DNA from 4 places in the Pectobacterium cacticida genome. Region 4 is predicted to be linked to each of the others. Evidence: predicted binding sites of a transcription regulator. Region 4 holds the regulator's gene; each other region holds the start of a gene.
The links. The regulator PurR, encoded in region 4, represses purine synthesis genes. The targets are predictions, from matches to a motif close to CANGCAAACGTTTGCNTG.

Region 1: purM (phosphoribosylformylglycinamidine cyclo-ligase) is a predicted target of PurR. The motif match lies at 5,759-5,776, and genes of this name have one in related genera.
Region 2: purH (bifunctional phosphoribosylaminoimidazolecarboxamide formyltransferase/IMP cyclohydrolase) is a predicted target of PurR. The motif match lies at 2,851-2,868, and genes of this name have one in related genera.
Region 3: glyA (serine hydroxymethyltransferase) is a predicted target of PurR. The motif match lies at 1,029-1,046, and genes of this name have one in related genera.

Annotation. Positions count from the first base shown of each region.
Region 1 covers NZ_CP133656.1:1,059,465-1,067,538, reverse strand. Annotated here, with positions in the region: gene RFN81_RS04990 (glycine cleavage system transcriptional repressor) at 1-5, shown strand, start outside; gene bcp (thioredoxin-dependent thiol peroxidase) at 69-536, shown strand; gene RFN81_RS04980 (tetratricopeptide repeat protein) at 700-2,163, shown strand; gene arsC (arsenate reductase (glutaredoxin)) at 2,178-2,555, shown strand; gene hda (DnaA inactivator Hda) at 2,596-3,303, opposite strand; gene uraA (uracil permease) at 3,410-4,699, opposite strand; gene upp (uracil phosphoribosyltransferase) at 4,915-5,541, opposite strand; gene purM (phosphoribosylformylglycinamidine cyclo-ligase) at 5,857-6,894, shown strand; gene purN (phosphoribosylglycinamide formyltransferase) at 6,894-7,532, shown strand; gene speG (spermidine N1-acetyltransferase) at 7,671-8,074, shown strand, end outside.
Region 2 covers NZ_CP133656.1:3,642,616-3,650,689, reverse strand. Annotated here, with positions in the region: gene purD (phosphoribosylamine--glycine ligase) at 1-1,100, opposite strand, end outside; gene purH (bifunctional phosphoribosylaminoimidazolecarboxamide formyltransferase/IMP cyclohydrolase) at 1,119-2,708, opposite strand; rRNA gene RFN81_RS16590 (16S ribosomal RNA) at 3,313-4,852, shown strand; tRNA gene RFN81_RS16585 (tRNA-Ile) at 4,925-5,001, shown strand; tRNA gene RFN81_RS16580 (tRNA-Ala) at 5,044-5,119, shown strand; rRNA gene RFN81_RS16575 (23S ribosomal RNA) at 5,338-8,074, shown strand, end outside.
Region 3 covers NZ_CP133656.1:2,840,568-2,848,641, forward strand. Annotated here, with positions in the region: gene glyA (serine hydroxymethyltransferase) at 1-892, opposite strand, end outside; gene hmpA (NO-inducible flavohemoprotein) at 1,254-2,444, shown strand; gene paeY (pectin acetylesterase PaeY) at 2,816-4,474, shown strand; gene RFN81_RS13130 (pectinesterase family protein) at 4,569-5,672, shown strand; gene glnB (nitrogen regulatory protein P-II) at 5,909-6,247, opposite strand; gene glrR (two-component system response regulator GlrR) at 6,376-7,713, opposite strand; gene qseG (two-component system QseEF-associated lipoprotein QseG) at 7,710-8,074, opposite strand, start outside.
Region 4 covers NZ_CP133656.1:1,813,621-1,821,694, forward strand. Annotated here, with positions in the region: gene RFN81_RS08510 (MATE family efflux transporter) at 1-797, opposite strand, end outside; gene RFN81_RS08515 (riboflavin synthase subunit alpha) at 1,032-1,667, shown strand; gene cfa (cyclopropane fatty acyl phospholipid synthase) at 1,732-2,883, opposite strand; gene purR (HTH-type transcriptional repressor PurR) at 3,099-4,124, opposite strand; gene RFN81_RS08530 (YnhF family membrane protein) at 4,494-4,583, shown strand; gene RFN81_RS08535 (C40 family peptidase) at 4,676-5,527, opposite strand; gene RFN81_RS08540 (Grx4 family monothiol glutaredoxin) at 5,856-6,206, shown strand; gene rnt (ribonuclease T) at 6,308-6,979, opposite strand; gene gloA (lactoylglutathione lyase) at 7,128-7,535, opposite strand; gene RFN81_RS08555 (DUF1289 domain-containing protein) at 7,824-8,063, shown strand.

The DNA.
Region 1 (8,074 bases), 750 kb from region 4:
AGTAGCATCATGTTGCAAAATTATGGGTTTATCCACAGCATAAAAGAGAAATAAGACGGAGAGTCGTGATGAACACACTGAAAGCCGGTGATACCGCACCGAAATTTAGCTTGCCCGACCAGGATGGCGAACAAGTAAATTTAACCGACTTCCAGGGACAGAAAGTGTTGGTGTATTTTTACCCTAAAGCGATGACACCCGGATGTACCGTTCAAGCCTGTGGCCTGCGCGATAACATGGACGAGCTGAAAAAATATGGTGTAGACGTTCTCGGTATTAGTACAGACAAACCCGAAAAGCTGTCCCGCTTTGTTGAGAAAGAAGTCTTAAATTTCACGCTGCTGTCTGATGAAGATCACCGCGTGTCGGAAAGTTTTGGCGTTTGGGGAGAAAAAACCTTCATGGGGAAAACGTATGATGGCATTCATCGTATCAGTTTCCTGATTGATGAAAATGGCAAGGTAGAGAAGGTTTTTGATGATTTCAAAACCAGTAATCACCACGAGATCGTTCTCGATTATCTGAAAAACGCCTGATTCGCGATTGTCATACCGGCACCGTAACAGGTGTCGGTATTCCTAGTTATTCGCCCTCTTCTCCACGTTTTTCCCGCCCGGGCATTTCTTTGTCTGCTATCGCTGGCTAAGATAGTTGCAGAATGCGTTCACGTTAGCTTTTGTTGATAAGGTTATCTTCTGTATGCCTATTCAGTTAAGAAAAACGGTCATGCCCGTCCTGTTGGGAGCATTACTGGCTAGCAACCTACTCCCCGTACAGGCCGACACACAGGATCGGCTGCCTGAGATTGGCACCACAGCAGGTGGTACGCTCAGTATCAATCAGGAACTGGCGATGGGGGATTTTTATGTCCGCCAGTTGCGGGCAGGCGCACCGCTGATCAACGATCCGCTACTGTCGGCTTATATTAACCAACTGGGTAACCGGTTGGTCAAACAGGCCAATTCGGTACGCACGCCGTTTCATTTTTATCTGATCCAGAATGATGACATCAATGCCTTTGCTTTTTTTGGCGGTAATGTGGTGTTACATTCCTCGCTGTTTCGTTATTCCGATAGCGAAAGCGAGCTTGCTTCTGTGCTAGCGCATGAAATCTCTCATGTTACCCAGCGCCACCTGGCTCGCAGTATGGAATCACAGCAGCGTAACGCCCCGCTCACCTGGGTCGGCGCGTTCGGTTCTATCTTATTGGCGATGGCCAACCCGCAGTTAGGGATGGCTGCGCTCAGCGGTACAATGGCCGGTGCGCAGCAAGGGATGATTACCTTTACGCAGGCAAATGAGCAAGAGGCGGACCGTATCGGGATTCAAGTCTTACAGCGTGCGGGATTTGATCCGCAAGCTATGCCAAATTTCCTGCAAAAGCTGGCTGACCAATCGCGTTATGCATCAAAACCACCGGAAATATTGCTGACACACCCATTGCCCGAAAGCCGTTTGTCGGACGCCCGCAATCGCGCTAACCAGATGCGCTCAACACCCGTGCAGTCTTCTCAGGATTTCTTCTTCGCCAAAATACGCGTCTTTGGTATGTACGGTTCATCCGATCGTCCGCAGAATAACGATCTGCTGGTGCAATGGGAGAAAGGTAACGTGCGGGAGCAACTGGCAGCAAAGTACGGACGAGCGATTCAGCTTTACCAGGCTAAGAAGTACGATGAGGCGCGTAATGTGCTGCAACCTCTGCTCGACAAAGCGCCTAAAAACCCATGGTTTGTCGATCTCATGACGGATATCGATTTGGGGCAACACCGCGCGTCACAGGCGATTAGCCGCTTACTAAGCGTGCCGGATATGCAGAGTAACCCCGTACTTCAGCTTAATTTGGCGAATGCTTATGTGGAAGGGAAGCAGCCCGCTGCCGCCAGCAGAATTCTGTACCGCTACACCTACGCACACCCTGATGATACCAACGGCTGGGATTTACTGGCGCAAGCCGCGGCAGCCCAAGGGCAACGGGCGGAGGAACTAGCCGCACGCGCAGAAAGCCTCGCGCTCAGTGGCCAACTCGATCAGGCGATCCGGCTACTGAGCAATGCGAGCTCGCTGGTTAAATTGGGTAGCCTGGAGCAGGCGCGCTACGATGCTCGCATCGATCAGCTTCGCCAATTGCAGCAGCGCTTTCGTCAATACCAAAAATCTTGATAAGAGGCATGACCATGACACACTCGTCTACCAGCGCATCCGTGACGATCTATCACAACCCCCGCTGTTCTAAAAGTCGTGAAACACTGGCGCTGCTACAGGAAAGGAACATTACGCCTAACATCGTGCTCTATCTCGACACGCCGCCCGATGCCGCAACGCTAGCTCAACTCGTTCGACAATTAGGCTTTTCTAGCGCACGCCAATTAATGAGAACCAAAGAAGAGGTATATCGCCAGTTAGCGCTATCGGCTCCTTCGCTAACGGAAGCCCAGTTAATCCAGGCGATGGTCGATAACCCGAAACTCATTGAACGCCCCATCGTTGTAGCAGGCGGTCAGGCGCGCATTGGTCGTCCGCCGGAGCAGGTGTTGGATATTCTGCCACAGTAAACCACCTGCTTGAAAAGCGAGGGTTACTAAGAGGCGTTATTTATAACCCGAGGATCTCTTTCACAAAAGGGATGGTCAGCTTGCGCTGAGCGGTGATCGAGGCATGGTCAAGCTGATCGAGCGTCATAAACAACGTGCGCATTTCACGATCCAGCCGCTTGAGCAAAAAACGACTGACATCTTCGGGCAATTCAAACCCACGCAGCCTGGCTCGTAGCTGTAACGCTTCCCCCTTCTCATCATCTGATAGGGGTTGCAATTTATATATCTGCCCCCAGTCAAGGCGAGACGCTAAATCAGGTAAATGTAACTGCAACTGGCGCGGTGGACGATCGCCGGTAATCAGCAATCGGGTACGCCCGGTTTCCTGAATACGGTTATAGAGATTAAACACCGCCATTTCCCATTCATCGTCACCCGCGATTGTTTCGATGTTATCGATGCAGACCAGCGCCAGTTGCTCCATGCCTTCCAGTACATCCGGCACAAAGTAAGCGCGTTTATCTAATGGCACATAACCCACCGCGCGTTCCTGACGCGACAGTTCGGTACAGGCGGCATGCAGCAAATGACTGCGCCCACCGCCTTCGCGCGACCAGAAATAGATATAGCTGCCATGTTCCTGATGCAAAGCATTATTAAGCGCGGCAAGCAGAGACGCATTTTCACCCGCATAGAAACTGGCAAAAGTCTCGTCATCGGGTAAATACAGTGGCAATGAAAGTTGCGCCGGCGTGTTCAGAATCACCTCTAGCAAAACGGGCAGGAAACCGGATTGAGTCTATCACAGAAACCCACCTCTGTTGAGGATGCGCTGCTCGCTACCTCAACAGAGAGCATGGTACGGGTACGAATTACGGACGCGAGCCGTCTTCTTCCGGCGCATCGAGGATCGTTTCCTCTTTGCGGAACAGGCTGATAACCTTAAACACCAGACTCATGCCAATACCCACTACCGTTGCTAGCGCCATGCCTTTCAGTTCCGTAGCGCCCAGATGCACTTTTGCTCCACTCACGCCAATGATCAAAATGACAGAGGTTAAGATCAGATTTTGCGCCTTGTTGTAATCCACTTTGGATTCAATCAACACGCGGATACCCGATGCACCGATCACGCCATACAGCAGCAGTGACACACCGCCCATAACCGGAACCGGTACTGCCTGAATCGCGGCGGCCAGTTTGCCCACACAAGACAATAAAATCGCCAGGACCGCCGCGCCGCCGATTACCCAGGTGCTATACACTTTGGTTATTGCCAGCACACCGATGTTCTCGCCATAAGTCGTATTCGGGGTGGAACCAAAGAAACCAGACAGCATGGTAGAAATGCCGTTAGCGAACATAGAACGGTGCAGACCCGGATCGCGCATCAGATCTTTCTTGACGATATTCGCCGTCACGACCAGATGCCCAACATGCTCGGCAATCACCACCAGCGCCGCCGGCAAAATCGTCAGAATGGCAAACCATTCAAAGCGTGGCGTATAAAACGTCGGCATCGCAAACCAGTGCGCTTCACGAATCGGCGTTAAATCCACCACGCCAAGCGCGAATGACAGCGCATAACCCGCTAGTACACCGATCAATATTGGGATAATCGCCATAAATCCGCGAAACAAGACCGATCCCAGGATGGTAATCGCCAACGTCGCGAGTGAAATCGTCACCGCGGTAGAATCGACGGAGGCGCCATCGGCAGGCAGTAGCCCGGCCATCCCCGCCGCAACACCCGCCAGTTCCAAACCGATCACCGCAACGATCGCCCCCATTGCCGCCGGTGGAAACAGCACATCTAACCAGCCAGTGCCCGCTTTCTTAACGATCAGCGCCACCACGCAGAACAACAGGCCGCACATGATGAATCCGCCCAGCGCAACCTCATACCCTAGCGGCAACAGCAGTAAGACCGGAGAAATAAACGCAAAGCTCGACCCTAAATATGCCGGAATCTTTCCTTTGCAAATGAATAAATAAAGTAATGTGCCCACGCCATTAAACAACAATACGGTTGCCGGATTGATCTTAAATAGGATGGGAACCAGCACGGTAGCGCCAAACATCGCAAACAGATGTTGGAAACTCAACGGGATAGTTTGTAGCAAGGGAGGGCGTTCACTCACTCCGATGGCGCGACGAGTCATCTTTAATATCCTCTGTAGTATGGCTATTTATTTTGCAGGAATACCCGCACGTCTTATCACTGCCGGATTCATCTCACCCATAGGAATGGGGCAAGAGAGTTGTGGCGGTTAATGTCACAAGGACGCCGCCTGTGACGTAACACAGGCGGCAGCGAACCTTAGGAATGGGTCGGCCCACATCCATAAAAAAGCCGACTATCACGTCGGCTTGTCAGCTATTTAGTACCGAATATTTTATCGCCCGCATCACCCAGCCCCGGCATAATATAGCCGTGCTCGTTGAGACCTTTATCAATGGACGCCGTGTAAAGCTCAATATCCGGATGAGCTTTTTCGAGCGCGGCAATCCCTTCTGGAGCGGCGACTAATACCAGTACCTTAATGCTGTGGCAGCCTGCTTTTTTCAGCAGATCGATGGTCGCGATCATGGAACCACCGGTAGCCAGCATCGGATCTACCACCAGCGCCATACGCTCTTCGATATTGGACACCAGCTTCTGGAAGTAAGGCACAGGTTCCAGCGTTTCTTCATTGCGATAGATACCAACCACGCTAATACGCGCACTGGGGACGTTTTCCAGTACGCCTTCCATCATCCCCAGGCCAGCACGCAGAATCGGCACGACGGTGATTTTCTTGCCTTTGATCTGATCAATTTCCACCGGACCGCACCAGCCATCAATGGTAACTTTCTCAATAGCCAAATCGGCCGTGGCTTCGTAAGTTAGCAAACTTCCCACTTCGGAAGCCAGTTCACGAAAACGCTTCGTGCTAATATCGTTCTCACGCATCAAACCCAGTTTATGTTTGACGAGTGGGTGTTTCACCTCGACGATCTTCATTACTCTCTCCCCATCGGCTAGTGGGCGGGCAAAAATGTCAAACGCATTTTAAACACCGCTATGGCGGCCCGCCAGGCGGACATAAAAGCCCGTCGTAAAAAAATCGCCGGATTATACCGCCTTTTATATAGAGCGCCATATGATTAAGTCTGATCCAGATCAACCCCAAAAAGAAATTGTTGTCCTCAACGAAATGCAGTCAGCCGATGACGCATCGCTCGCAAACGATTGCCTACGCTGTTAGAATTGCCGCGCATTATTTTTACTACAGTATGCTTTCTGAACACAATCCGTAACCTTCGTGGGGACTCAGCAGTGACCGACAAAACCTCTCTCAGCTACAAAGACGCAGGCGTGGATATCGATGCGGGTAATGCATTGGTAGACCGTATTAAAGGTGTAGTGAAACAAACTCGTCGCCCGGAAGTTATGGGTGGGTTGGGTGGTTTCGGTGCCTTGTGCGCCTTACCGCAAAAATACCGCGAACCGATCCTGGTTTCCGGCACTGACGGAGTCGGCACTAAACTGCGCCTGGCGATGGATCTGAAACGCCATGACACGATCGGTATCGATCTGGTTGCGATGTGCGTAAACGATCTGGTTGTTCAGGGCGCTGAACCGTTATTTTTCCTCGACTATTACGCGACGGGCAAACTGGATGTCGATACGGCTGCCAGCGTAATCACCGGTATCGCTGAAGGGTGTAAACAATCAGGCTGTGCGCTGGTCGGTGGCGAAACGGCTGAAATGCCAGGAATGTATCACGGCGAAGATTACGATGTTGCCGGTTTCTGCGTCGGTGTTGTAGAAAAGGCAGACATTATCGATGGCAGCAAAGTTCAGAACGGCGATGTTCTGGTCGCGCTTGCATCCAGCGGCCCACACTCAAACGGCTATTCTCTGGTGCGCAAAGTGCTTGAAGTGAGCAACGTTCATCCAGAGCAATTCGAACTAGAAGGCAAGCCGCTGGCCGATCACCTGCTGGCGCCGACCAAAATCTACGTGAAATCCATACTCGCCCTGATTGAGGAAGTGGACGTCCATGCGATTTGTCATCTGACCGGCGGCGGTTTCTGGGAAAATATCCCGCGTGTGCTGCCAGAAGGCATGCAGGCGACTATCGACGAATCCAGTTGGCAATGGCCAGCGGTTTTCAACTGGCTGCAACAGGCTGGTAATATCAGCCGCCACGAAATGTATCGCACGTTTAACTGTGGTGTTGGTATGATTATCGCACTGCCAGCCGAACGGGCAGATGAAGCCGTCGCATTGCTTAATCGCAGCGGTGAGAATGCATGGAAAATCGGCGTCATTACTCAAACCGATGCCGGAGACGCAGTGGTTATTAACTAATGAAAAACATTGTGGTGCTGATTTCAGGTCATGGAAGTAACTTACAGGCGTTAATTGACGCCTGTAAGAACGGACGCGTTAAAGGAAAAATTGCCGCCGTATTCAGCCATAATGCGGAAGCATACGGGTTGGAACGCGCGCGGCATGCCGGGATTCCTACCTGCGTCCTGAATCCTGATGATTTTGCCGATCGCGCCGCGTTTGATACGGCGCTAGCAAACGAAATAGAGAAGTATGAACCAGCGCTGGTGGCTCTGGCGGGCTATATGCGGATTCTCAGTCCAGAATTTGTCGCGCAATTCGCGGGAAGAATGCTTAACGTTCACCCTTCTCTGCTGCCTAAATATCCTGGGCTGCACACGCACCGCAAGGCGCTGGAAAATGGCGATCGTGAACATGGTACATCAATACACTTCGTCACCGATGAACTGGATGGCGGCCCGCTCATTCTGCAAGCAAAAGTGTCCGTTTTGAGCGACGATACCGAGGAGAGCCTGAGCCAGCGCGTTAAATCGCGCGAGCACACGATTTATCCAATGGTCGTCAACTGGTTTCTGAACGGTAGGCTGGTCATGCGTGATAACGAAGCCTGGCTGGATAGCGTGCGCATTCCCCCGCAGGGCTATACGGCTGGATAAGCCAGTTCTGCTCATTTCTCATCATTTCGTCAGGCTCTGCGCTAGAGTCTGACACTCTCCTTGTCTGTAATGGCATTGCCATGTCCGCGGACTCCTGATAATAAAGGTTCATATTTCTCTTCTTTATAAGGATTGACGATGTCGAGTACGAGCAGTTCCGTTCGGCTACGGCCGCTGGAACGAGACGATCTCACTTTTATTCATCAGTTGGATAACAATGCCAGCGTGATGCGTTATTGGTTTGAAGAGCCTTATGAGGCCTTTGTCGAACTTAGCGATCTATACGACAAACATATTCATGATCAGAGCGAGCGACGCTTCATTATTGAACACGAGCAAACCAAAGTCGGCCTCGTTGAACTGGTGGAAATTAACCACATCCACCGTCGCGCAGAATTTCAGATCATTATCGATCCCGCTTATCAAGGCCACGGCTATGCCAGCGCGGCGGCCAAACTGGCGATGGATTACGGCTTCTCGGTATTAAACCTCTACAAGCTGTATCTGATTGTGGACAAGGAAAACAACAAAGCGATCCATAT
Region 2 (8,074 bases), 1.8 Mb from region 4:
GCATGAAAGACCTTGCCATCTTCGGCATCCTGCAGCGGTAAACCGGAAATCACATCGCCCGTGTTGTAGTCAGCCGGGTAGCCGCCTGCGGCCAAAACCACACCCAGAGACGGACGCTCATCCCAGACGGAATCTTTCTGATCCAGCGTTCCGTCACAGGCTGCCAGACACAGCTCCACCAGATCTGAGCGCAGGCGCAGCATAATTGGCTGTGTTTCAGGATCGCCAAAGCGACAGTTGAATTCGATCACTTTTGGCTGGCCATCGGCAGAAATCATCAGTCCTGCATACAGGAAACCGACGTAGGTATTTCCCTCTGCGGCCATGCCATTTACGGTCGGCCAAATCACCTGATCCATCACGCGCTGATGAATTTCGTCGGTCACGACTGGTGCAGGTGAATACGCGCCCATACCGCCAGTATTTGGGCCGGTATCTTTATCCCCCACACGCTTATGATCTTGGCTGGTTGCCATCGGCAATACATGTTTACCGTCCACCATAACGATGAAACTGGCTTCTTCGCCATCAAGAAACTCTTCCACCACGATACGGTGTCCGGCATCGCCAAATGCATTGCCCGCCAACATATCCTGAATGGCATTTTCTGCTTCTTGTAATGTCATGGCGACAATGACGCCTTTGCCCGCGGCTAATCCGTCCGCCTTGATAACAATAGGAGCCCCTTTACTGCGAACATAGGCTAGCGCGGGTTCAATTTCGGTAAAGTTCTGGTATTCCGCCGTTGGGATGTTATGGCGTGCCAGAAAATCTTTTGTAAAGGCTTTAGAACCTTCTAACTGGGCTGCGCTCTGTGTTGGGCCAAAGATTTTTAGGCCTGCACTCTGAAACGCATCTACAACACCAAGAACTAACGGTGTTTCTGGGCCAACGATGGTTAAATCGATGTGGTTTTCCTGTGCAAAGGCGACTAACGCAGGAATATCGGTTGCGGCGATATCGACGTTGGTCAGCGCCGGTTCAAGTGCGGTGCCCGCGTTGCCTGGAGCAACATAAACGCGCTTAGCCAGCGGCGATTGCGCCGTTTTCCAGGCCAACGCGTGTTCGCGTCCACCACTGCCAATGATTAAAATGTTCATTTCAGTCAAGCTCCAGAATTAATGGCGGAAATGGCGCATACCGGTAAAGATCATCGCAATGCCATGTTCGTTGGCGGCAGCAATAACTTCATCATCACGAATGGACCCCCCCGGTTGGATCACGCAAGTAATGCCAACGGCCGCGGCAGCATCAATGCCATCGCGGAATGGGAAGAAGGCATCAGAAGCCATTGCGGAACCTTTTACTTCCAGCCCTTCATCTTCCGCTTTTATTCCGGCTATTTTCGCAGAGTAAACGCGGCTCATCTGACCGGCGCCTATCCCGATAGTCATGTTGTCGCGGGCATAGACGATCGCGTTGGATTTAACGAATTTAGCCACTTTCCAACAGAAGAGTGCATCGCGTAATTCCTGCTCGTTCGGCTGGCGTTCAGTCACGACGCGCAGTTGAGACGCGTCAACCATACCCAAATCACGATCCTGTACCAGCAAACCGCCGTTGACACGTTTGAAATCCAGGCCAGGAATACGTTGCTGCCAGCTACCACTGGTCAGGACACGTACGTTTTGTTTGGCGGCTGTCACTTTCAATACCGCCTCACTGACGGATGGCGCAATAATCACTTCGACAAACTGGCGGCTGAGGATGGCTTGTGCAGTTTCTTCATCCAATTCTCGGTTGAAAGCGATAATGCCGCCGAATGCAGATGTCGGGTCGGTTTTATAGGCGCGTTCATAGGCATCAAGAATTGAGCCGCCAATGGCGACGCCACAAGGATTCGCGTGTTTAACGATAACGCAGGCGGGTTCGGCGAATTCTTTCACACACTCCAGCGCTGCATCGGTATCGGCGATGTTGTTATAAGACAGCGCCTTTCCTTGTAACTGTGTAGACGTGGCGACAGATGCCTCGTGAATATTCTCTTCTATATAGAAGGCAGCTTGCTGATGGCTGTTCTCGCCGTAGCGCATATCCTGCTTTTTGATGTAGTTCAGGTTCAATGTGCGTGGGAAGTGGCCAGATGGCTTATCGGTATCGCCGTGGTAAGGCGGAACCAGTGCGCCAAAGTAGTTGGCAATCATACTGTCGTACGCGGCAGTATGCTCGAAGGCTTTAATCGCTAAATCGAAACGGGTTTCGTAGGTTAGCGAACCCTCGTTGGCGTCGATTTCATTAATAATAGCGCTGTAGTCGCTGCTCTTGACCACAATAGCCACATCCTTATGGTTCTTAGCCGCGGAGCGAACCATAGTCGGGCCGCCGATATCGATGTTTTCAACGGCATCTTCTAATGTGCAGTTCTCACGCGCGACGGTCTGGGCAAACGGATACAGATTCACAACGACGATATCAATCGGCTTGATGTCGTGCTGCGCCATGATCGCATCATCTTGATCGCGTCGTCCCAGAATGCCGCCGTGTACTTTCGGGTGCAGGGTCTTTACTCGCCCATCCATCATTTCCGGGAAACCGGTATAGTCAGAGACTTCTGTCACCGCTAAGCCAGCATCGGCCAGCAAACGGGCGGTTCCTCCGGTTGAAAGGAGCTCGACGCCACGGTGGGACAGAGCTTGAGCAAATTCGACAATACCTGCTTTGTCAGAAACGCTGAGCAGAGCGCGGCGAATTGGACGGCGTTGTTGCATGATGATGTTATCCCCTGGATTTGGGTAGTCAGTAAAGAACGGTATGTGAATATCGTCTTTGTCAGAGCAATAATTGCGGAATAAAGAGAAATATTCAGTTAGCGTTCGCAAAAACACGACGATTTTGAACGGGGTGAATTGTAGCGAAAACGTTTGCGTGATGCTCGTCAATTTTTGAGTAGAATGCTTTCTGTGGATAAGTTTGTGCAGAAAAAGGTATAAGGCGGGGTTTTGCTGTGGAATGCAGCAAACAGTCATTTTTCTTTAAAATACTTATTGCGGCAGGGCGAGAAGTCCCTATAATGCGCCACCACTGACACGGCAACAGCGACACGCGGTTGTGGTGGAAAGGGAAAAGATTCAACGAAGGCAGTCAGTCATGACTTGACTTCACAGCGGAAACGCATAACATATGCGCCCGCGCCGCAGTACGCTGCGGCACTGCTCTTTAACAATTCAATCAGACAATCTGTGTGGGCACTCACAAGACCGTATCTTAACGATATAAAAAGTCTTGAAGAGTGAACAACAGTAAATTCATTACGAATAAACAGTTTTAATTCTTTGAGCATGGCTGACGAGTTCAGCAAATCAAACAAATCTTAAATTGAAGAGTTTGATCATGGCTCAGATTGAACGCTGGCGGCAGGCCTAACACATGCAAGTCGAGCGGTAACACAGAGAGCTTGCTCTCGGGTGACGAGCGGCGGACGGGTGAGTAATGTCTGGGAAACTGCCTGATGGAGGGGGATAACTACTGGAAACGGTAGCTAATACCGCATAATGTCGCAAGACCAAAGAGGGGGACCTTAGGGCCTCTTGCCATCGGATGTGCCCAGATGGGATTAGCTAGTAGGTGAGGTAAAGGCTCACCTAGGCGACGATCCCTAGCTGGTCTGAGAGGATGACCAGCCACACTGGAACTGAGACACGGTCCAGACTCCTACGGGAGGCAGCAGTGGGGAATATTGCACAATGGGCGCAAGCCTGATGCAGCCATGCCGCGTGTGTGAAGAAGGCCTTCGGGTTGTAAAGCACTTTCAGCGGGGAGGAAGGCGTGAGAGCGAATACCTTTCATGATTGACGTTACCCGCAGAAGAAGCACCGGCTAACTCCGTGCCAGCAGCCGCGGTAATACGGAGGGTGCAAGCGTTAATCGGAATGACTGGGCGTAAAGCGCACGCAGGCGGTTTGTTAAGTTGGATGTGAAATCCCCGGGCTTAACCTGGGAACTGCATTCAAAACTGACAGGCTAGAGTCTTGTAGAGGGGGGTAGAATTCCAGGTGTAGCGGTGAAATGCGTAGAGATCTGGAGGAATACCGGTGGCGAAGGCGGCCCCCTGGACAAAGACTGACGCTCAGGTGCGAAAGCGTGGGGAGCAAACAGGATTAGATACCCTGGTAGTCCACGCTGTAAACGATGTCGACTTGGAGGTTGTGCCCTAGAGGCGTGGCTTCCGGAGCTAACGCGTTAAGTCGACCGCCTGGGGAGTACGGCCGCAAGGTTAAAACTCAAATGAATTGACGGGGGCCCGCACAAGCGGTGGAGCATGTGGTTTAATTCGATGCAACGCGAAGAACCTTACCTACTCTTGACATCCACAGAATTTGGTAGAGATACCTTAGTGCCTTCGGGAACTGTGAGACAGGTGCTGCATGGCTGTCGTCAGCTCGTGTTGTGAAATGTTGGGTTAAGTCCCGCAACGAGCGCAACCCTTATCCTTTGTTGCCAGCGATTAGGTCGGGAACTCAAAGGAGACTGCCGGTGATAAACCGGAGGAAGGTGGGGATGACGTCAAGTCATCATGGCCCTTACGAGTAGGGCTACACACGTGCTACAATGGCGTATACAAAGAGAAGCGAGCCTGCGAGGGTGAGCGGACCTCATAAAGTACGTCGTAGTCCGGATTGGAGTCTGCAACTCGACTCCATGAAGTCGGAATCGCTAGTAATCGTAGATCAGAATGCTACGGTGAATACGTTCCCGGGCCTTGTACACACCGCCCGTCACACCATGGGAGTGGGTTGCAAAAGAAGTAGGTAGCTTAACCTTCGGGGGGGCGCTTACCACTTTGTGATTCATGACTGGGGTGAAGTCGTAACAAGGTAACCGTAGGGGAACCTGCGGTTGGATCACCTCCTTAGCAAGAAGATATGGATTGAGTGAAGTGCTCACACAGATTGTCTGATGAAGATAGCGAGCAGAATACCTTAATAGGCTTGTAGCTCAGGTGGTTAGAGCGCACCCCTGATAAGGGTGAGGTCGGTGGTTCAAGTCCACTCAGGCCTACCAACTCTTCCATGAGTGGTAATTAGGGTGACTGCGAGTAGCGATGGGGCTATAGCTCAGCTGGGAGAGCGCCTGCTTTGCACGCAGGAGGTCTGCGGTTCGATCCCGCATAGCTCCACCATTAAAAAGACTTCAGAGTGTATTGGAAACAGTATGCTGCGAAGTATTTTGCTCTTTAACAATCTGGAACAAGCTGAAAATTGAAACATGACAGCGGAATAATCGTGAATACCTTGGCTATTTATGGGTAAACACGGTGAATTTGTCTGTCAATGAGTCTCTCAAATAATCACAGCGCGATGATGACTTTGGTTTATCAAAGACACCTTCGGGTTGTGAGGTTAAGCGACTAAGCGTACACGGTGGATGCCTAGGCAGTCAGAGGCGATGAAGGGCGTGCTAATCTGCGAAAAGCGTCGGTAAGCTGATATGAAGCGTTATACCCGACGATACCCGAATGGGGAAACCCAGTGTGTTTAGACACACTATCATGACATGAATCCATAGTGTCATGAGGCGAACCGGGGGAACTGAAACATCTCAGTACCCCGAGGAAAAGAAATCAACCGAGATTCCCCCAGTAGCGGCGAGCGAACGGGGAAGAGCCCAGAACCTGAATCAGTGTGTGTATTAGTGGAAGCGTCTGGAAAGTCGCACAGTAAAGGGTGATAGTCCCGTACACAAAAATGCACAGGCTGTGAGTTCGATGAGTAGGGCGGGACACGTGATATCCTGTCTGAAGATGGGGGGACCATCCTCCAAGGCTAAATACTCCTGACTGACCGATAGTGAACCAGTACCGTGAGGGAAAGGCGAAAAGAACCCCGGCGAGGGGAGTGAAATAGAACCTGAAACCGTGTACGTACAAGCAGTGGAAGCCCACTAGTTGGGTGACTGCGTACCTTTTGTATAATGGGTCAGCGACTTATATTCTGTAGCAAGGTTAACCGAATAGGGGAGCCGGAGGGAAACCGAGTCTTAACTGGGCGTTAAGTTGCAGGGTATAGACCCGAAACCCGGTGATCTAGCCATGGGCAGGTTGAAGGTTGGGTAACACTAACTGGAGGACCGAACCGACTAATGTTGAAAAATTAGCGGATGACTTGTGGCTGGGGGTGAAAGGCCAATCAAACCGGGAGATAGCTGGTTCTCCCCGAAAGCTATTTAGGTAGCGCCTCGTGAATTCATCTTGGGGGGTAGAGCACTGTTTCGGCTAGGGGGTCATCCCGACTTACCAACCCGATGCAAACTACGAATACCGAAGAATGTTATCACGGGAGACACACGGCGGGTGCTAACGTTCGTCGTGAAGAGGGAAACAACCCAGACCGCCAGCTAAGGTCCCAAAGTCATGGTTAAGTGGGAAACGATGTGGGAAGGCCTAGACAGCCAGGATGTTGGCTTAGAAGCAGCCATCATTTAAAGAAAGCGTAATAGCTCACTGGTCGAGTCGGCCTGCGCGGAAGATGTAACGGGGCTAAACCATGCACCGAAGCTGCGGCAGCGACACTAAGGTGTTGTTGGGTAGGGGAGCGTTCTGTAAGCCTGCGAAGGTGGCCTGTGAGGGCTGCTGGAGGTATCAGAAGTGCGAATGCTGACATAAGTAACGATAATGCGGGTGAAAAACCCGCACGCCGGAAGACCAAGGGTTCCTGTCCAACGTTAATCGGGGCAGGGTGAGTCGACCCCTAAGGCGAGGCCGAAAGGCGTAGTCGATGGGAAACAGGTTAATATTCCTGTACTGGGTGTGACTGCGAAGGGGGGACGGAGAAAGCTAGGTTATCCGGGCGACGGTTGTCCCGGTTTAAGCGTGAAGGTGGATGACTTAGGAAAATCCGGGTCATTGTTAACACTGAGGCGTGATGACGAGTCACTACGGTGATGAAGTAACCGATGCTACGCTTCCAGGAAAAGCCTCTAAGCACCAGGTCACATCGAATCGTACCCCAAACCGACACAGGTGGTCAGGTAGAGAATACTCAGGCGCTTGAGAGAACTCGGGTGAAGGAACTAGGCAAAATGGTGCCGTAACTTCGGGAGAAGGCACGCTGGAGTTGGTGAAGTCCCTGGCGGATGGAGCTAAGACCAGTCGAAGATACCAGCTGGCTGCAACTGTTTATTAAAAACACAGCACTGTGCAAACACGAAAGTGGACGTATACGGTGTGACGCCTGCCCGGTGCCGGAAGGTTAATTGATGGGGTAAGCCGCAAGGCGAAGCTCTTGATCGAAGCCCCGGTAAACGGCGGCCGTAACTATAACGGTCCTAAGGTAGCGAAATTCCTTGTCGGGTAAGTTCCGACCTGCACGAATGGCGTAATGATGGCCAGGCTGTCTCCACCCGAGACTCAGTGAAATTGAACTCGCTGTGAAGATGCAGTGTACCCGCGGCAAGACGGAAAGACCCCGTGAACCTTTACTATAGCTTGACACTGAACCTTGAGCCTTGATGTGTAGGATAGGTGGGAGGCTTTGAAGCGTGGACGCCAGTCTGCGTGGAGCCAACCTTGAAATACCACCCTTTAATGTTTGATGTTCTAACGTGGGCCCCTGAGCGGGGTTGCGGACAGTGTCTGGTGGGTAGTTTGACTGGGGCGGTCTCCTCCCAAAGCGTAACGGAGGAGCACGAAGGTTAGCTAATCCTGGTCGGACATCAGGAGGTTAGTGCAAAGGCATAAGCTAGCTTGACTGCGAGAGTGACAGCTCGAGCAGGTGCGAAAGCAGGTCTTAGTGATCCGGTGGTTCTGAATGGAAGGGCCATCGCTCAACGGATAAAAGGTACTCCGGGGATAACAGGCTGATACCGCCCAAGAGTTCATATCGACGGCGGTGTTTGGCACCTCGATGTCGGCTCATCACATCCTGGGGCTGAAGTAGGTCCCAAGGGTATGGCTGTTCGCCATTTAAAGTGGTACGCGAGCTGGGTTTAGAACGTCGTGAGACAGTTCGGTCCCTATCTGCCGTGGGCGTAGGAAGATTGAGAGGGGTTGCTCCTAGTACGAGAGGACCGGAGTGAACGCACCGCTGGTGTACGGGTTGTGATGCCAATTGCATTGCCCGGTAGCTACGTGCGGAAG
Region 3 (8,074 bases), 1.0 Mb from region 4:
TCGCTTTGGCATTTTTTGCCACCTGCTGCTGATAAACTTTGAATTCCGGCTCCATCGCTTCTTTCAGTGCAACCGCTTTGCCTGCAATAACATGCATCAACGGGCCGCCCTGACCGCCAGGGAAAACCGCCGAATTCAGCTTTTTGTAGAGATCTTCATCGCCGCCCTTCGCCAAAATCAGGCCACCGCGCGGGCCAGCCAACGTTTTATGCGTCGTTGTGGTTACGATGTGAGCATGAGGAACTGGGTTTGGATAAACCTCTGCGGCGACCAGACCCGCCACGTGCGCCATATCAACAAACAGGTAGGCGCCGATGCTATCTGCGATTTCACGCATTTTCGCCCAGTCAACCACGCCAGAATAAGCAGAGAAACCGCCAACGATCATCTTTGGCTGGTGTTTGCGCGCCAGTTCAGCCATTTCGTCGTAGTCAATTTTGCCACTTTCGTCGATACCGTAAGGAATGACGTTATACAGTTTGCCCGACAGGTTAACAGGGGAACCGTGCGTCAGGTGACCACCGTGCGCCAGATTCATACCCAGAATGGTGTCTCCCGGTTGCAGCAACGCGGTATACACAGCAAAGTTAGCCTGCGAGCCAGAATGCGGCTGCACATTGGCATAATCAGCGCCGAACAAGGCCTTCGCTCGATCGATCGCCAGTTGCTCAACCACGTCAACATACTCACAGCCGCCGTAGTAACGTTTGCCAGGATAACCTTCGGCATACTTGTTGGTTAACTGAGACCCTTGAGCCTGCATTACGCGTGGGCTGGTGTAATTTTCTGACGCAATCAGCTCAATGTGCTCTTCCTGACGCACCACTTCTTGCTGCATTGCCTGCCACAGGTCGGCATCATAATCGGCAATGTTCATTTCACGCTTTAACATCCGCATCTCCTGACTCAGCTAACATAATATAGACTGGGCATTAATGACCCATATAGAAATCGGGCTACCCTTTAGAGGAATAGTATATAGTGTAAACCGTTTTTCCCTCGCGAAGATAGCTCTTGGCAGAGGTTTTTACGCAAACGATTAGCTCCAGGCAGCACAAGGCTTTAGCAAGAATAGGTTGCCCCACAACAACCGGATTTTTGTTCATTCGTCACTTGTTAATTCTTCATGTCACTTTCCATTACCTCCGACTAAACATCCCTAAGGCCTAAAAGGTTATTTACAGCGACAGGCAAACCCAATAAGATTCATATTAAATACATCTTATAAATCACACCAATAATAAGGAGCCACCATGCTGGATAGCCAAACTATCGCCATCGTCAAATCTACCATCCCCTTGTTAGCGGAGACCGGCCCTAAACTGACCGCGCATTTTTACGATCGCATGTTTACCCATAATCCCGAACTAAAAGATATTTTTAACATGAGCAACCAGCGCAATGGCGATCAGCGGGAAGCGCTGTTCGATGCCATCTGCGCTTATGCGACGAATATAGAAAACCTGCCCGCGCTGCTGCCTGCGGTTGAACGCATCGCCCAGAAGCACGCCAGCTTTAATATTCAAGCCGACCAATATCAGATCGTAGGCCGCCATTTGCTGGCTACGCTGGACGAAATGTTTAGTCCTGGACAGGAGGTGCTGGATGCCTGGGGTAAAGCCTATGGCGTACTGGCCAACGTCTTCACCCAACGCGAGAGCGATATCTACCGTAGCACTGAAGCGAAAGAGGGCGGCTGGCGCGGCGTACGGCCTTTCCGCATAGTAAGTAAGCAACCGCAAAGCACCGTGATTACCAGTTTCACGTTGGAACCTATCGACGGCCAGCCTATTGCTGATTTTCAACCGGGCCAATATTTGGCGGTGTATATCAGACATGATGGGTTCGCCAATCAGGAAATTCGCCAGTACTCGCTGACTCACGCGCCAAACGGAAAATGCTATCGAATTGCGGTCAAACGCGAAGATCTGGGCACGGTTTCCGGCTACTTACATGACATTGCCCGCGAAGGCGATGTCATTTATCTCGCTGCGCCGCACGGTGATTTCTTTCTTGATATTTCAACCGACACGCCGGTTGCCCTAATTTCCGGCGGCGTGGGGCAAACGCCGATGTTGAGCATGTTGCACGCGCTCAAACAGCAGGACCACCAGGCGCAGGTCATCTGGCTGCATGCGGCAGAAAACGGCGCGACGCATGCGTTTGCGGATGAAATTAAACAAACAGGGCTGTCGCTGCCACAGTTCCAGCAGCACATCTGGTATCGAGAACCGCTTCAGGCCGATCGCCCAGGCGAGGATTACCATCATCGCGGACTGATGCAGCTAGACGCGTTAAAAACGGCATTAACGACGCCGGGCATGCACTATTACTTGTGTGGCCCTGTTGTTTTCATGCAATTTGTCGCCCAGCAACTGCTGGCTATGGGGGTCTCTACTGAGCAGTTGCATTACGAATGTTTTGGTCCGCATAAAATTGTCTAACCCTCGCTGATTATGAACCGAACACTTGGGCCGCGCTTTGCGGCCTTTTTACCCTCATATACCACTGTCCATAAAATACTTTGTCGATCACAAATTGCTATCTTGTCCCCGTAATCATCCGCTAAAAAAGACGTAAGTCACAAAAAAAACCGACGCTTTGAAATAACATTTCATTTTTAATAAATACATGTTTCATCAGTGAAATTGGCGTTTAGGCATCGCCCTTGAGCTACATTGCGCGCACAATAAAAGCGTTCACGTTATCGTGAAATGCCGCGACAAGTATGACAAGAAATCGGGGGCCTTTCTTGGATAACACAGGACGCAATAACCCACCGTCTCTCATTAATTAACAAGGGATATGTCTGACCATGGCAAAATGTTTTTCAGGTAGTGTCGCTTTAACATTGATGCTTTTCGCACCTTTAACGCTGGTTTACGCTAAGCATCCCGCTACGACGCCTCAAACGATTGCTCAGGATAAAACGCAACAACTGTCGGGTGCCGTGCTAGATGAAAAAACAGGGTTATCTGGTGCGGTCACCGTACGGGATATCCACTTTCCCGCCACCATCATTATCAGAGATCAGCGTGGCAAGAAGCGGCAGACACAAACCGACGAGCAAGGAAAATATCATCTTGATATTTCAGGCCTTACCCCACCACTGCGTCTTTTAGCTATTGAGTCCGGCGGCAATAACTGTTTACTGAATAACATCCCCCGCGCCATTTGCCTATCCGCTGTGGCCCCGTCATTACATAGCGGCAAAGAGAATATTGCTAATATCAACCCATTGACTGACCGTATTACCTCAGATGTCGCAGTCGCGGCAGGTTATATAGGCCCTCAGCAATTTACCGACGACACAGCCTCGCCAAAGCTGGATTCCGCCGCATGGAAAAGAGCCTATGCTAATTTTCACGTTGGTTTTAATAACGCCTTGAAACAGGCGGGCATCAAGGCACCCGCACACTTCGATCCTCTGACTTATCCTGCGGGCCAGCAGGAAACCGTGACTAAAATCGTCGACGTCATTAATCACAATCGTAATTACCACAACAATACTGGCTACTCCGGTCATACGGTGCTGACTGATAGCGCATTTCATCCCATTGTCGGCCTGAATAATCAAGGTCGTTATGAACCCTTGGATTATCGTTCTGCCCGCCAGAATCTGGATGCGATTAAGAATGCGCAAACGCGTATCTTCATCGTCGGTGATTCAACGGCGGCGAACTATGAAAAAGGGCGCTTTCCCCGTATGGGATGGGGACAGGTTTTTGAACAACAGTTCAGCAAAAAGAGCGGCATCAAGGTGGTGAATGGCGCACGCGCAGGCCGCAGTTCACGCGACTATTTTTACGAAGGCTGGTTCCGCCAGATGCGGCCGCTGATGAAAGAAGGCGATTTCTTGTTCATTCAGATGGGCCATAACGATCAAAATTGCAACAGCGCAAAAGCGGTACGCGGCCCCGCCGATGTAGCAAACCTTTGTACTTATCCCAACGACGCTACCGGGAAAAAGCAGGCGCCGCAGGGAAAAGACGATATGTCATTCCAGACATCATTGGAGCGCTATATTACGTTTGCCCGCCAACACAAGCTCACACCGGTGCTGCTTACGCCGACCACCCGCGTGAAGACGGCTGAAGGGAAAGACGGTACGCCAGCGGTACACACCCACTTCACCAAACAAAATGCTGAAAATGGCTACGCATTTATTGGCGATTACAGTCAGACCATTAAAAACACGGCAGCAGATAATCAGACGATTTTACTGGACATTGAGCCTGCCACTATCGCACTGGCCAATCAGGGCAACCGCAATCACTGGAAACAATACTGGCTGGTGGTCGATCCGAAGAAATACCCTTTTTATCGTAATCAACCCGGTAGCCTAAGCAAACCGGATACGACGCATTTTCAGAAAAAAGGGGCGATTGCCGTCGCGGAGATTGTCGCCGATGCCATTCGACAGGAACCTGCATTAGCCCCGTTGGCAAAAAAATTGATCCGCAAACACAAGTAAAAATGAGTCAGACAACACCATAAAACTAAACCGCGCAGGCATGACGTCGTGCGCGGGACAAACTTTTCCTTACCAAAATGAAAGGACTTTGGGCATGATAACTACCTCAACCTTCTGTAAAACGCTGGCCTTGGCCATGTTAGTCTCTTCTCCCTGCTCGTTAGCACTGGCCGCCAACTACAATGCACTGGTTTCCAGTAACGCGAATGGCAACGCCTACAAATCTATCGCTGAAGCTATCGCCAGTGCTCCGGCTGACGGATCTCCATTTGTTATCTATATAAAGAATGGCGTCTATCATGAGCGCCTGACAATTACGCGTCCAAACATTCATCTGCAGGGCGAGAGCCGTGACGGAACCATTATTACGGCAACAACTGCCGCTGGCATGCTCAAACCCGATGGAAAAAAGTGGGGAACCTACGGTAGCAGCACGGTAAATGTTAGTGCTCCAGATTTCAGCGCCCGTTCGTTAACCATCAGCAATGATTTTGATTATCCAGCCAATCAGGCTAAAGCCAGCGATGATCCAACCAGAATAAAAGATTCTCAGGCTGTGGCGTTGCTGGTGGCCGAGAAGAGCGATCGAGCCTGGTTTCACAATGTCAGCCTAACCGGCTACCAGGACACATTATATGTCAAAGGCGGGCGCAGCTTCTTCTCACAGTGTCGGATCAGCGGCACGGTTGATTTTATCTTTGGTAATGGTACGGCGCTTTTCGACCATTGCGATATCGTTGCACGTAACCGCACCGACGTGAAAGGTCAACCACTCGGCTATCTCACCGCCCCGAGCACCGACATTACGCAAAAATACGGTTTGGTTTTCACCCACAGTCGCGTGATTAAGGAGGAAGGCGTCCCCGCTAAAAGTTATGCGCTTGGCCGCCCCTGGCACCCAACGACCACCTTTGAGGATGGACGCTATGCCAACCCAAATGCGATCGGTCAGGCGGTTTTCCTGAACACCTTTATGGACGATCATATCTATGGCTGGGACAAAATGTCAGGCAAAGATAAACAAGCCGAGAAAATCTGGTTCTATCCGCAGGATTCACGCTTTTTTGAATATAAATCCAGCGGGCCAGGCGCGGAAAAAACCGATCAACGCCGTCAGTTAAGCGATGCGGAAGCCGCAGAATACACGGCAGAAAATGTGTTGGCGGGTTGGGTGCCGACGGCGCCTAAAGTGAAGTAGAAGTAGAAGTAGAAGTAGAAGTAGAAGTAGAAGTAGAAGTAGAAGTAGAAGTAGAAGTAGAAGTAGAAGTAGAAGTAGAAGTAGAAGTAGAAGTAGAAGTAGAAGTAGAAGTAGAAGTAGAAGTAGAAGTAGAAGTAGAAGTAGAAGTAGATGTAGATGTAGATGTAGATGTAGATGTGCGGAAGCCAGCCCTCATCAGGCTGGCTTCTAAAAAGGAACAACGCCAGGCGGAACGATTAAATCGCTTCCTCATCTTCTTCACCGGTACGGATACGAACAACGCGCGCCACATCAAAGACAAAGATTTTACCATCACCAATTTTACCCGTCTGCGCGGTTTGCGTGATAGTTTCCACGCAGGTGTCAACGATATCATCAGATACAACAATTTCGATTTTCACTTTCGGCAGAAAATCGACCATATATTCTGCGCCGCGATACAACTCAGTATGGCCTTTCTGACGACCAAAGCCCTTCACTTCCGTTACCGTCATCCCTGTAATGCCCACTTCAGCTAACGCTTCACGTACATCATCCAGTTTGAACGGCTTAATAATCGCATCAATTTTCTTCATGAGGAACCTTCGTGTTATCAATGTTTGCGGCCAAAGCCGAGCATTAGCAAATGAATAGCATGTCAGAACGCGACCAGACAATCTACACTCCGCGAACTACATAGCGGGTAGTCGCCAATTCCGCCGCGCTAATCTTTAAAATCGTTGGCGTCCAATTCATGACGCCCCAACAGTTTATAAAATTCAGTTCGATTACGCCCGGCCATTCGGGCCGCCTGCGTGACATTACCTTTAGCGATCTGCAATAATTTTCGCAAATAGTTAAGTTCAAACTGATGGCGAGCCTCGACAAAGGTCGGCAACGCGGTATTTTCACCTTCGAGCGCTTGTTCAACCAGCGCATCGCTAATCACCGGCGCGCTGGTCAATGCCACACACTGTTCGATGACATTGACCAGTTGACGCACGTTACCCGGCCAGCTTGCCGTCATCAAGCGTTTTAGCGCATCGGTTGAAAAGGCGCGGACAAAAGGCTTATGGCGATTGGCCGATTCACGCAGCAAATGATTCGCCAACAGTGGAATATCTTCGGCGCGTTCATGCAGCGCCGGCAACTTTATATTTACCACATTGAGCCGATAATACAGATCCTCGCGAAATTCATTGCGCGCCATCGCCTTCGGCAAATCACGGTGCGTGGCAGAGATTATCCTGACATCAATGTCCAGATCGCGGTTGCTACCCAGCGGGCGAACTTTTCGTTCCTGCAAAACACGCAGCAGCTTAACCTGCAACGACAGCGGCATATCGCCAATTTCATCTAAAAATAGCGTACCGCCTTCCGCAGCCTGAAAGAGCCCCTCGCGACTACTGACCGCCCCGGTAAAAGCGCCTTTCGCGTGACCAAACAACTCCGACTCCAATAGTGGTTCCGGCAGTGCGCCACAGTTAATAGCGATAAAGGCGTTTTTCGCTCGCGGACTCGCTGCATGAATTGCCCGAGCTAACACCTCTTTCCCGGTTCCGCTCTGACCATTAATCAGTACGCTGACGTCCGATTGTGCGACCATTCTGGCCTGTTCCAACAGACGCAACATGATAGGGCTGCGTGTGACGATGGCTTCGCGCCATGTTTCATCACTCGTCGGTGCGGACAATGCCAACGCGTCATCTATCGCCTTGTAAAGCGCATCGCGGTCAACGGGCTTTGTCAGAAAGCTGAATACGCCTTGCTGTGTCGCGGCGACAGCATCGGGGATAGAACCGTGTGCGGTTAAAATGATCACTGGCATCCCCGGTTGATAGCGTTGAATTTCGGCAAACAGCGCCATGCCATCCATTTCATCCATCCGAAGATCGCTGATCACCAGATCGAACGTCTCGCGCGTTAACAGCCGTAGCGCCTCCTGACCACTTTGCGCCGTGTTAACGCTAAACCCTTCGCTGGTCAACCGCATACCCAAGAGTTTTAGCAGGCTGGGGTCGTCATCCACGAGCAACAAACTCGCCGTTTTTCGGGCCGTCATGGTCTTGTCGATTCCTTCTTCGTCGCCGATTTATCCGGCTCAGGGAGAGTGACACTTTCCGCATCTACGGGGATGTTGCTTGAACTTGTCGCTGAACCACCTGGATCGCTTCTCTTCACGTCGGCGCCCGGCGTATTAGCACCAGTGTGACGTTCATTAGCATCCTCCGGCAATTCTCCTGACATGGATTTACGCGACGACAGTTGACGTTCAATATCCGTCAGATTTTCCAGTTTCCGCGTGGTCTTTTCCAATTGGTCTTGCAAATGATCTTGCTGAATACGTAACGCCTCTAGCTGTTTGTCGCTGGACTCTTGTAAACGTTTATAGCGCAGTCGTTCATCCGATAGCGCGAGAAATA
Region 4 (8,074 bases):
AGCGGCAAGACCAAGAGCGCCACGACGGCAAACAGCGTGACTTCAAAAAGCAGCGCTAACGCAATAGGCAAACCGAGGTTAAACTGGCGTTTCAATGCCGCAACATCCGGGCGGAATGCTGATCGATGACGGCGAATATCGCGTAGCCAGGACGCGTGACGCGTATATATCAACATCAATAACATCATGATCCAGTAGACCGAGGCGGTAGCGACGCCGCAGCCCACACCGCCCAGTTCGGGCATGCCAAATTTGCCGTGAATAAAGATGTAATTGATCGGAATATTGATAACGAGGCCAATGAACCCGATCGTCATGCCGGGGTAGGTTTTGGACAGCCCTTCACACTGACAGCGTAACACCTGATAAAACAGATAACCGGGAACACCCCATAGCAACGCGTGTAGATAACCGATGGCTTTTGCCGCCAACTCAGGGGAATCGGCGCTCATCAGATTAATGATGAATTCTCCTTGATACAGTGCCCACATCGTTATCACCGAGAGCACGGCAGCCAGGATGAAAGACTGCTGAACCTGATGGGAAATACGTTCGCGTCTGCCAGACCCATTGAGCTGCGCGACGACGGGGGTTAACGCTAAAAGCAGACCATGACCAAAAAGGATCGCAGGTAGCCAGATAGAGGTTCCCACAGCAACGGCGGCCATATCGGTGGCGCTGTAGGCGCCAGCCATAATCGTGTCGACCACACCCATTGATGTTTGGGACACTTGCGCAATAATGACAGGAATAGCGAGCGCCAATAATTTACGCGCTTCTGCCAGATACTGTTGCACGAATACCTTCCTTGAATGACGGCGGAATAAAAAGCCCAGAGGTGAAAATAGCTTAGAATAAAAAGGACGTTATTGTATCGATTTAACGGATGCAAAGCAGCATTGGAGGGCAATATATTCTTTTGCCAGGCAGTGCTGTAGAGCGCGCGGACAAATACCATTACCGGTTTGGTTTTTCACAGAATATCGGGCACACTGGCATTGTCATTTCTTTATTTTTAAGAGGCAAACCGTATGTTCACCGGTATTGTACAGGGCACCGCGCCGGTGGTGTCAATTGAAGAAAAAGCCAATTTTCGAACCCACACGCTCCATTTTCCGTCACATCTTCTGCCAGGATTAGCGCCAGGGGCTTCGGTTGCGCATAATGGCTGCTGCCTGACGGTAACCGCAATTAACGACGATCGCGTCAGCTTTGATCTGATGAAAGAAACGCTGCGACTCACAAATCTGGGTGATATTCATGAAGGCGATATCGTGAATCTTGAGCGAGCCGCTAAATTTGGTGATGAGATCGGCGGGCATGTGATGTCGGGTCATATCATGTGTACGGCGGAAGTGGTGAAGATTCAGGTTTCAGAAAACAATCACCAGATTTGGTTTCGTCTGTCCGATGAGGCACTGACAAAATATGTATTGTATAAGGGATTTATCGGGATCGATGGTATCAGCTTGACGGTGGGAGAAGTCACTCGCGGGCGTTTCTGCGTACACTTAATCCCTGAAACGTTGAACCGCACCACGCTGGGACGTAAACGTTTGGGGGATCGCGTTAACATCGAAATCGATCCGCAGACGCAGGCCGTTGTGGATACGGTAGAACGGGTATTAGCCAGCAAGCCGGCGCATGAGGTTGGAAAAGAAATTTAGGGATGCACGGCTAACGGCGCAAGGCCGGACGAATCATATCGTCCGGTTTCCCTCTCAGTCCCTGTTACCGCGGCACGCGTAACCCACCTTCTATACCATTCAAGCTGAATACGACTTGCCAGAGCTGAAGGTTCCTGGCTCTGAAGGCACCCGCGCACATATTCAAATAATAGCTGAACATCCGGCGGAAGCGCTCTGGATAACGTGTAGAAAGCTGAGACCAGTTTTGCTGAAAACGTTCATGCCATGCCATTAATGTACGATCGTAATCGGCACCGAAATTATGCCAGTCCTCCATCACCATATATGGCTCACTCGCCTGCGCAATATGCTGTACAGAAGGGATGCAGCCGTTAGGGAAAATATATTTATTAATCCAGGGATCGACGCGTGAATCAGTTTTATTGGAACCAATAGTATGAAGTAAAAACAGTCCGTTAGGTTTTAAATTGCGTCGTACAATGCGGAAATAGTGGTCATAATTACGCGGCCCCACATGTTCAAACATCCCTACTGATACGATGCGGTCAAATTGCTGATTCAGATCGCGGTAATCCTGTTGCTTAATCGTCACGTCTAAATCCTGGCAGCGCTGTTGTGCCAATAGTTGCTGTTCTTTAGATATGGTAACGCCATAAACCGACACGCCGTAGTGTCGCGCTGCAAAGGCGGCAAGGCCACCCCAGCCGCAGCCGATATCCAGCAACGTCATCCCCGGTTTTAGCTGGAGTTTTTCACATATCATGGCGAGCTTATCTTCCTGGGCCTGTTCTAGCGTTTGCGCCTGCTTCCAATAACCGCAGGAATATTGCATATAAGGGTCCAGCATAAGAGTAAAAAGATCGTTGCCTAAATCGTAATGGACTTTACCAACGACCTGAGCACGTCGACGGGATTGGAAATTCATAACCCGGGAGAGAGCAACCCGCGTGAGGTCGCTCATTCGCATAGGCAATTTGTTGTCCAAGCCTGCACGTAGAGCGCGATGGGAAAACATATCCAGCCTGTCGCATTCCCACCATCCTTCCATGTAACTTTCTCCCAGCCCCAGCGATCCTTCGCGTAAAACCCGTTTAAAGAAATGGGGATTTGTTACTTGTATATCAAAAGGACGTGAGCCGTTGATCGTAATATCTGCTTTGGCCAGTATGTCCTGCACGATGTTAAACCAGGGCGCAGTATCGTTATCCCGCTCTTCTGTATAAGGTAAACTCATCATGTCTCCTCAACATTTCGCCTATAATTCACATAGTAAAGTATCGTCAAACATACGTGGACAGTACTTATCGCAACCGATGGGTCGGCAGTCATTTGAGAAAAGAAATGGAATATTCAATTTAGAACGACTTCAGCCAGCATACAAGAAGTTTGGCTGAAGCGATGAGGGGGGCACGTTGGAGCAAGAGCGATCTTTTGAGCCGCGTAGTGTGACTAACGACGATAGTCGATGTAGGGGCCGTCGGCAACCGAACGGCGTTCAATCAGCGTTGGATGCACTTCGATGACGTGTGCATCTTCTCGCTTACTGGTAATACGATCTAATAACATGGCGAATGCCGATTGCCCAAGGCGCTCCTTGGGTTGATGGATGGTGGTCAATGCCGGAGTAAAGAAACGCGCGTGGCGCACGTTATCATACCCGATCACCGAAATATCTTGTGGCACGTGCAGCCCCAGCTCATCCGCCGCGCAGATAGCGCCCATCGCCATGATATCTCCACCGCAGAATATGGCCGTTGGACGCTGTTTTTGTGCGAGAATTTGGTGCATCGCTTTATATCCGGATTCGGGTTCGAAATCGCCCTGTACAATCCACTCTTCGCGTACAGCAATGTTGGCTTCCTTTAGTGCTTTTAAAAAACCGAGGTGGCGTCCTCTTCCGGTATGACGTTCCTTAACGCCGGGGATGGCGCCAATATCGCGGTGCCCACGTTCAATCAGGTAGCGACCTGCCATATAACCGCCTTCAAAGGCGTTATCAATGATCGTATCGGTGAAACCACTGTGCATCTGCTCCCAATCCATCACAACCATTGGGATGCCGCGGTAATCTTTCAGCATGGCAAGTAGTTCAGGAGGGTATTCAGCGCACATCACTAACAGACCATCAACACGTTTTTGCGCCAACATAGAGAGATAGGCGCGTTGTTTGACGATATTGTTATGTGAATTGCACAATATCAGGGTGTAGCCTTTGGCATAGCAACTGTTTTCAACCGCCTCAATGATTTCGGCGAAGTAGGGCGCTTCATTGGAGGTCGCCAGTAAGCCAATAGATTTAGTGTGATTGACTTTGAGGCTTCGGGCGACGGCGCTGGGTGAATAGTGCAATTCTTTGATCGCCGATCTCACGGCGGCCTTGGTCTCTTCGGCGACGAAACGTGTTTTATTGATCACATGCGATACGGTTGTGGTAGAAACGCCAGCACGTTTTGCCACGTCTTTAATCGTTGCCATCTAAAAATAACTCCTGAACTTACCCGTTACAGACGGAAGTATATTGTTAATCGTTTGCCTACGTTAAATGTTCTTCCCCTAAGCTAAAAACAGGATTTAAGAAGGAGAATACCGAATGTTATATCGAAGGGGTCTGGGTTGACGTTTTTCGACGGATACGCAGCGTGTTCGTAAGCAGCGGATTGTGTCCGATTTATCATTAAAGTGAAAGGATTAATATACTATTAGCGAGCGGTTCATCCGAGATTTTTCGTTAGAATTATGAAAGAATCAGGATCGTCCGTTGGCCTGTCGTATTTACGGCTACATCGCTCCAGCTACACATTAGGGGCGTTTTGCAGATGAAACCCGTTGACTAAAGGAGTAATTATGGATACGAATTTGAAGATGTCTTTGTTGGCAACCGTGGGGTCGTTGGTATTGATCATCACGTTTAGTTTTATTGCGATACTGAATTAATCGAATGATGCACCTTGCCGGGAAGGTATTCAGGCACGTGAAGTATGAGACGTGCCTGAAAGAGGGTGCTTATTTGCGCCTGTATATGTTCGTCAACGTATGGTCTGTGGTGTGACGACGCGACGAGCGCCAACATAGTGTTCCTGCCAATAATCCGCGCTCAGCTTACTGATTCGTATATCCGAACCTGTACGTGGTGATTGAATAAATTTGCCATCCCCCAAATAAACGCCTACGTGGTCGACGGTATTACGGTTATTGATACGGAAAAAGACCAGATCGCCCCGCTCAAGTTCGCTCTTTTTAATGGGGGCGGCATCACGAAGGTGGTACATCTCGTTTGCCGTACGGGGAATTTGAATTTTGACGACATCTTTGTAAGCATAATAAACCAACCCGCTACAATCGAACCCGGTAAAGGGAGAGCTCCCGCCCCAGCGGTATGGTTTGCCTATCTGGCTCATCAACTTATTCATGGCCGTGGCTTTAGCATGCTGATACCGTTTTTTATGCGCCGCGCTGAGCGCCATTCCTTTCCCGGTTACGGGCGAGGGTTTAATCAGCTTTCCTTTATACAACGGCTTTTTCAACTTGGTTTTAGCGCTGTTCTGTGCGACTCGCTGCCTTGTTTTTCCATATCCTGGTTTTTTAAGATTCTTTTTTACGAGCGCTGGGGTACCACTTTGCATCCGCGGTGTTTTTTTAACCGTTGCGTTGCGCATACTACGCGCTGACGTTTTCTTACTGACAGTGGCGGATTCGCTTTTTTTGCTTTTTATTGGCGTTGGAGATTTCGCGTTGATCTTGGTCTGACGGTGTTTCTTATTGGTTTCTTCGACGGGGCTTTTTTTAGATGCAGAATGCGAACTATGTGGTGCCGCCTGAGCGACATTCAGGGACAGATTGCTGAAAAATATGATAAAAAGAGTAATAAACAGACGCATAATGATGATGGCCGCACAAAATCCTTAATCTGCACAATACAACCAGTATTCCTGAAAGTGACGATATAAAAAAGTGGGTATGTCCGCTTTATTCATATAAAAACGTGAAAAAAGGTTAATAGTTGTTTGCCTGATAGATTTTTCAGCACCGTTAGACTGACCATAAAGCATCCCCTATAGGGAATACCCCTATAAAAAATGGCGTTTTTTTGTGGATGCTGGCATCGGTACAATGACAGTGAATGAAGTTGCCGTCATACTTGTTTGACGGCGATTCTGGCTAGCGTTTTTGCGTGTTAGCCATTCTATAGGTTAAGGAAGCAAGAAGATGACGACACCGACAATTGAAAAAATTCAGCGCCAAATTGCTGAGAACCCGATTCTACTGTACATGAAAGGCTCACCCAAATTGCCAAGTTGCGGTTTTTCCGCCCAGACTGTACAAGCTTTGTCAGCCTGCGGAGAGCGCTTCGCTTATGTCGATATTCTACAGAACCCGGATATCCGGGCTGAACTGCCGAAATACGCGAACTGGCCGACATTTCCGCAACTGTGGGTTGACGGCGAACTGATCGGTGGTTGTGATATCGTGGTAGAAATGTTTCAGCACGGTGAGTTGCAGCAACTCATTAAAGAAACTGCGGATAAATATAAAGCACAGCAGGCCGATCAAGAATAGTAGCTTCGCTACGTAAGGTGAAGGTATTAAAGCGGGTTATGGCGTAAGCGCACAACAGGTGTCCACGGACACCTGTTTTTAAATTTGCTTTTCCTATCATTTTAACCTTCGGCTGGCGCGTTTTCCTGCGCATTGTCTTCAACGGAAATGGGCCATCCCCCCAAACGTTTCCAGCGGTTAACCAATTCACAAAATAGTAATGCCGTCTGATTAGTGTCATATAACGCGGAATGTGCCTGACTGGAATCAAAGGCAATGCCGGCAGCAATACAGGCTTTTGCAAGCACGGTTTGGCCTAAAACCAGCCCGCTGAGCGCGGCGGTATCGAATGTGGCGAAGGGATGGAATGGGTTACGTTTCAGGTTACAACGCGCGGCAGCGGCCATGACAAAACTGTGATCGAAGGTAGCATTATGCGCCACAATAATGGCACGGTTGCAACCCTGATCTTTGATACCTTTGCGCACGACTTTGAATATTTCATGCAACGCGTCATATTCACTAACCGCCCCGCGGAGCGGGTTGGTAGGGTCAATACCGTTGAACGCCAGCGCCGCAGGTTCCAGAATGGCGCCTTCGAAGGGTTCGACGTGAAAATGTAACGTTTCATCTGGCTGTAACCAACCCTCATGATCCATCGTTAATGTTACTGCCGCGACTTCCAGTAAGGCATCCGTTTTCGCATTAAATCCGGCAGTCTCTACATCAATCACCACCGGGTAAAATCCACGAAAACGATCGCACAGGGCGTTTAGAACACGTTTATCAGCCATTTGTCTCTTAGTTGTTAGCAAAATGCAACTCGCATTATGGCAAATTTCGGCTAGAGATGCAGTAAGCTCGTTACCATATCCAGCGGGGTAGTTACAGCGAAAGGAGGGAAGAACAGGTGCCAGTGCAGCACCTGTAGTTGGTGAGCTATTAGCGCCCTATGCCGTTTCCAGCATGTGTATTTTCGATTAATTCTATTTTATAGCCATCAGGATCTTCGATGAAGGCGATAATCGTCGTGCCGCCTTTCACCGGACCCGCTTCGCGCGTCACCTTGCCTCCCGCTTGACGGATACGCTCACAGGTCGCGGCAACATCGTCAACGCCCAACGCGATATGGCCAAAGGCGTTACCCAGCTCATAATGCTCGACGCCCCAGTTGTAGGTCAGTTCAATTACCGCCCCTTCGCTTTCTTCGGTATAACCAACAAAAGCCAGCGTGTATTTATATTCCGTATTCTCGCTGGTACGCAATAGACGCATTCCCAGAACTTGGGTATAGAAATCAATAGAGCGTTGTAAATTGCCAACGCGCAGCATAGTGTGGAGTAAGCGCATAGTGTCCTCGTTAAACAGTGTAACAAACAGAAAGTATAGCGTTGAGAGGCTACCGAATCCAAGCGTTAGGATAACGCTAAAAATGAGACACGCAGCTGGCGTTTGTGCTAAAACCCTACTAGCAGGGGGGGAGCGCACATGGGCGTATTGTACTGTATGGTTGGACGGTTTATAAAAAATCGCTAGTTATTACAATGATTACCTAATTATTTTCATTGTGAGCGTTAATTTTGGCTTGCCAGCAGTAAAGAACAAGGCTTCAATAATAGGGTTGTTGAGGGAGGTGTTGTGCCAGAGCAACTTGAACTCTTTGCTGTCTCCAATCCATGCCGTGGTATTTGTCAGCTGGATAAGCGTGGCTATTGTTATGGTTGTTTTCGTAACCGTAACGAGCGTTTTAGCTGGAGCCAAATGAGTGATGCGCAGAAACAGGATGTGCTGCGTTTGTGTCGGCAGAGGATGAAACGGTCACTGCGTTCAGACAAAACCGATCCACCAGTGGAATCCCGTCAGCCATCGTTGTTCTAGATAATTTTGTC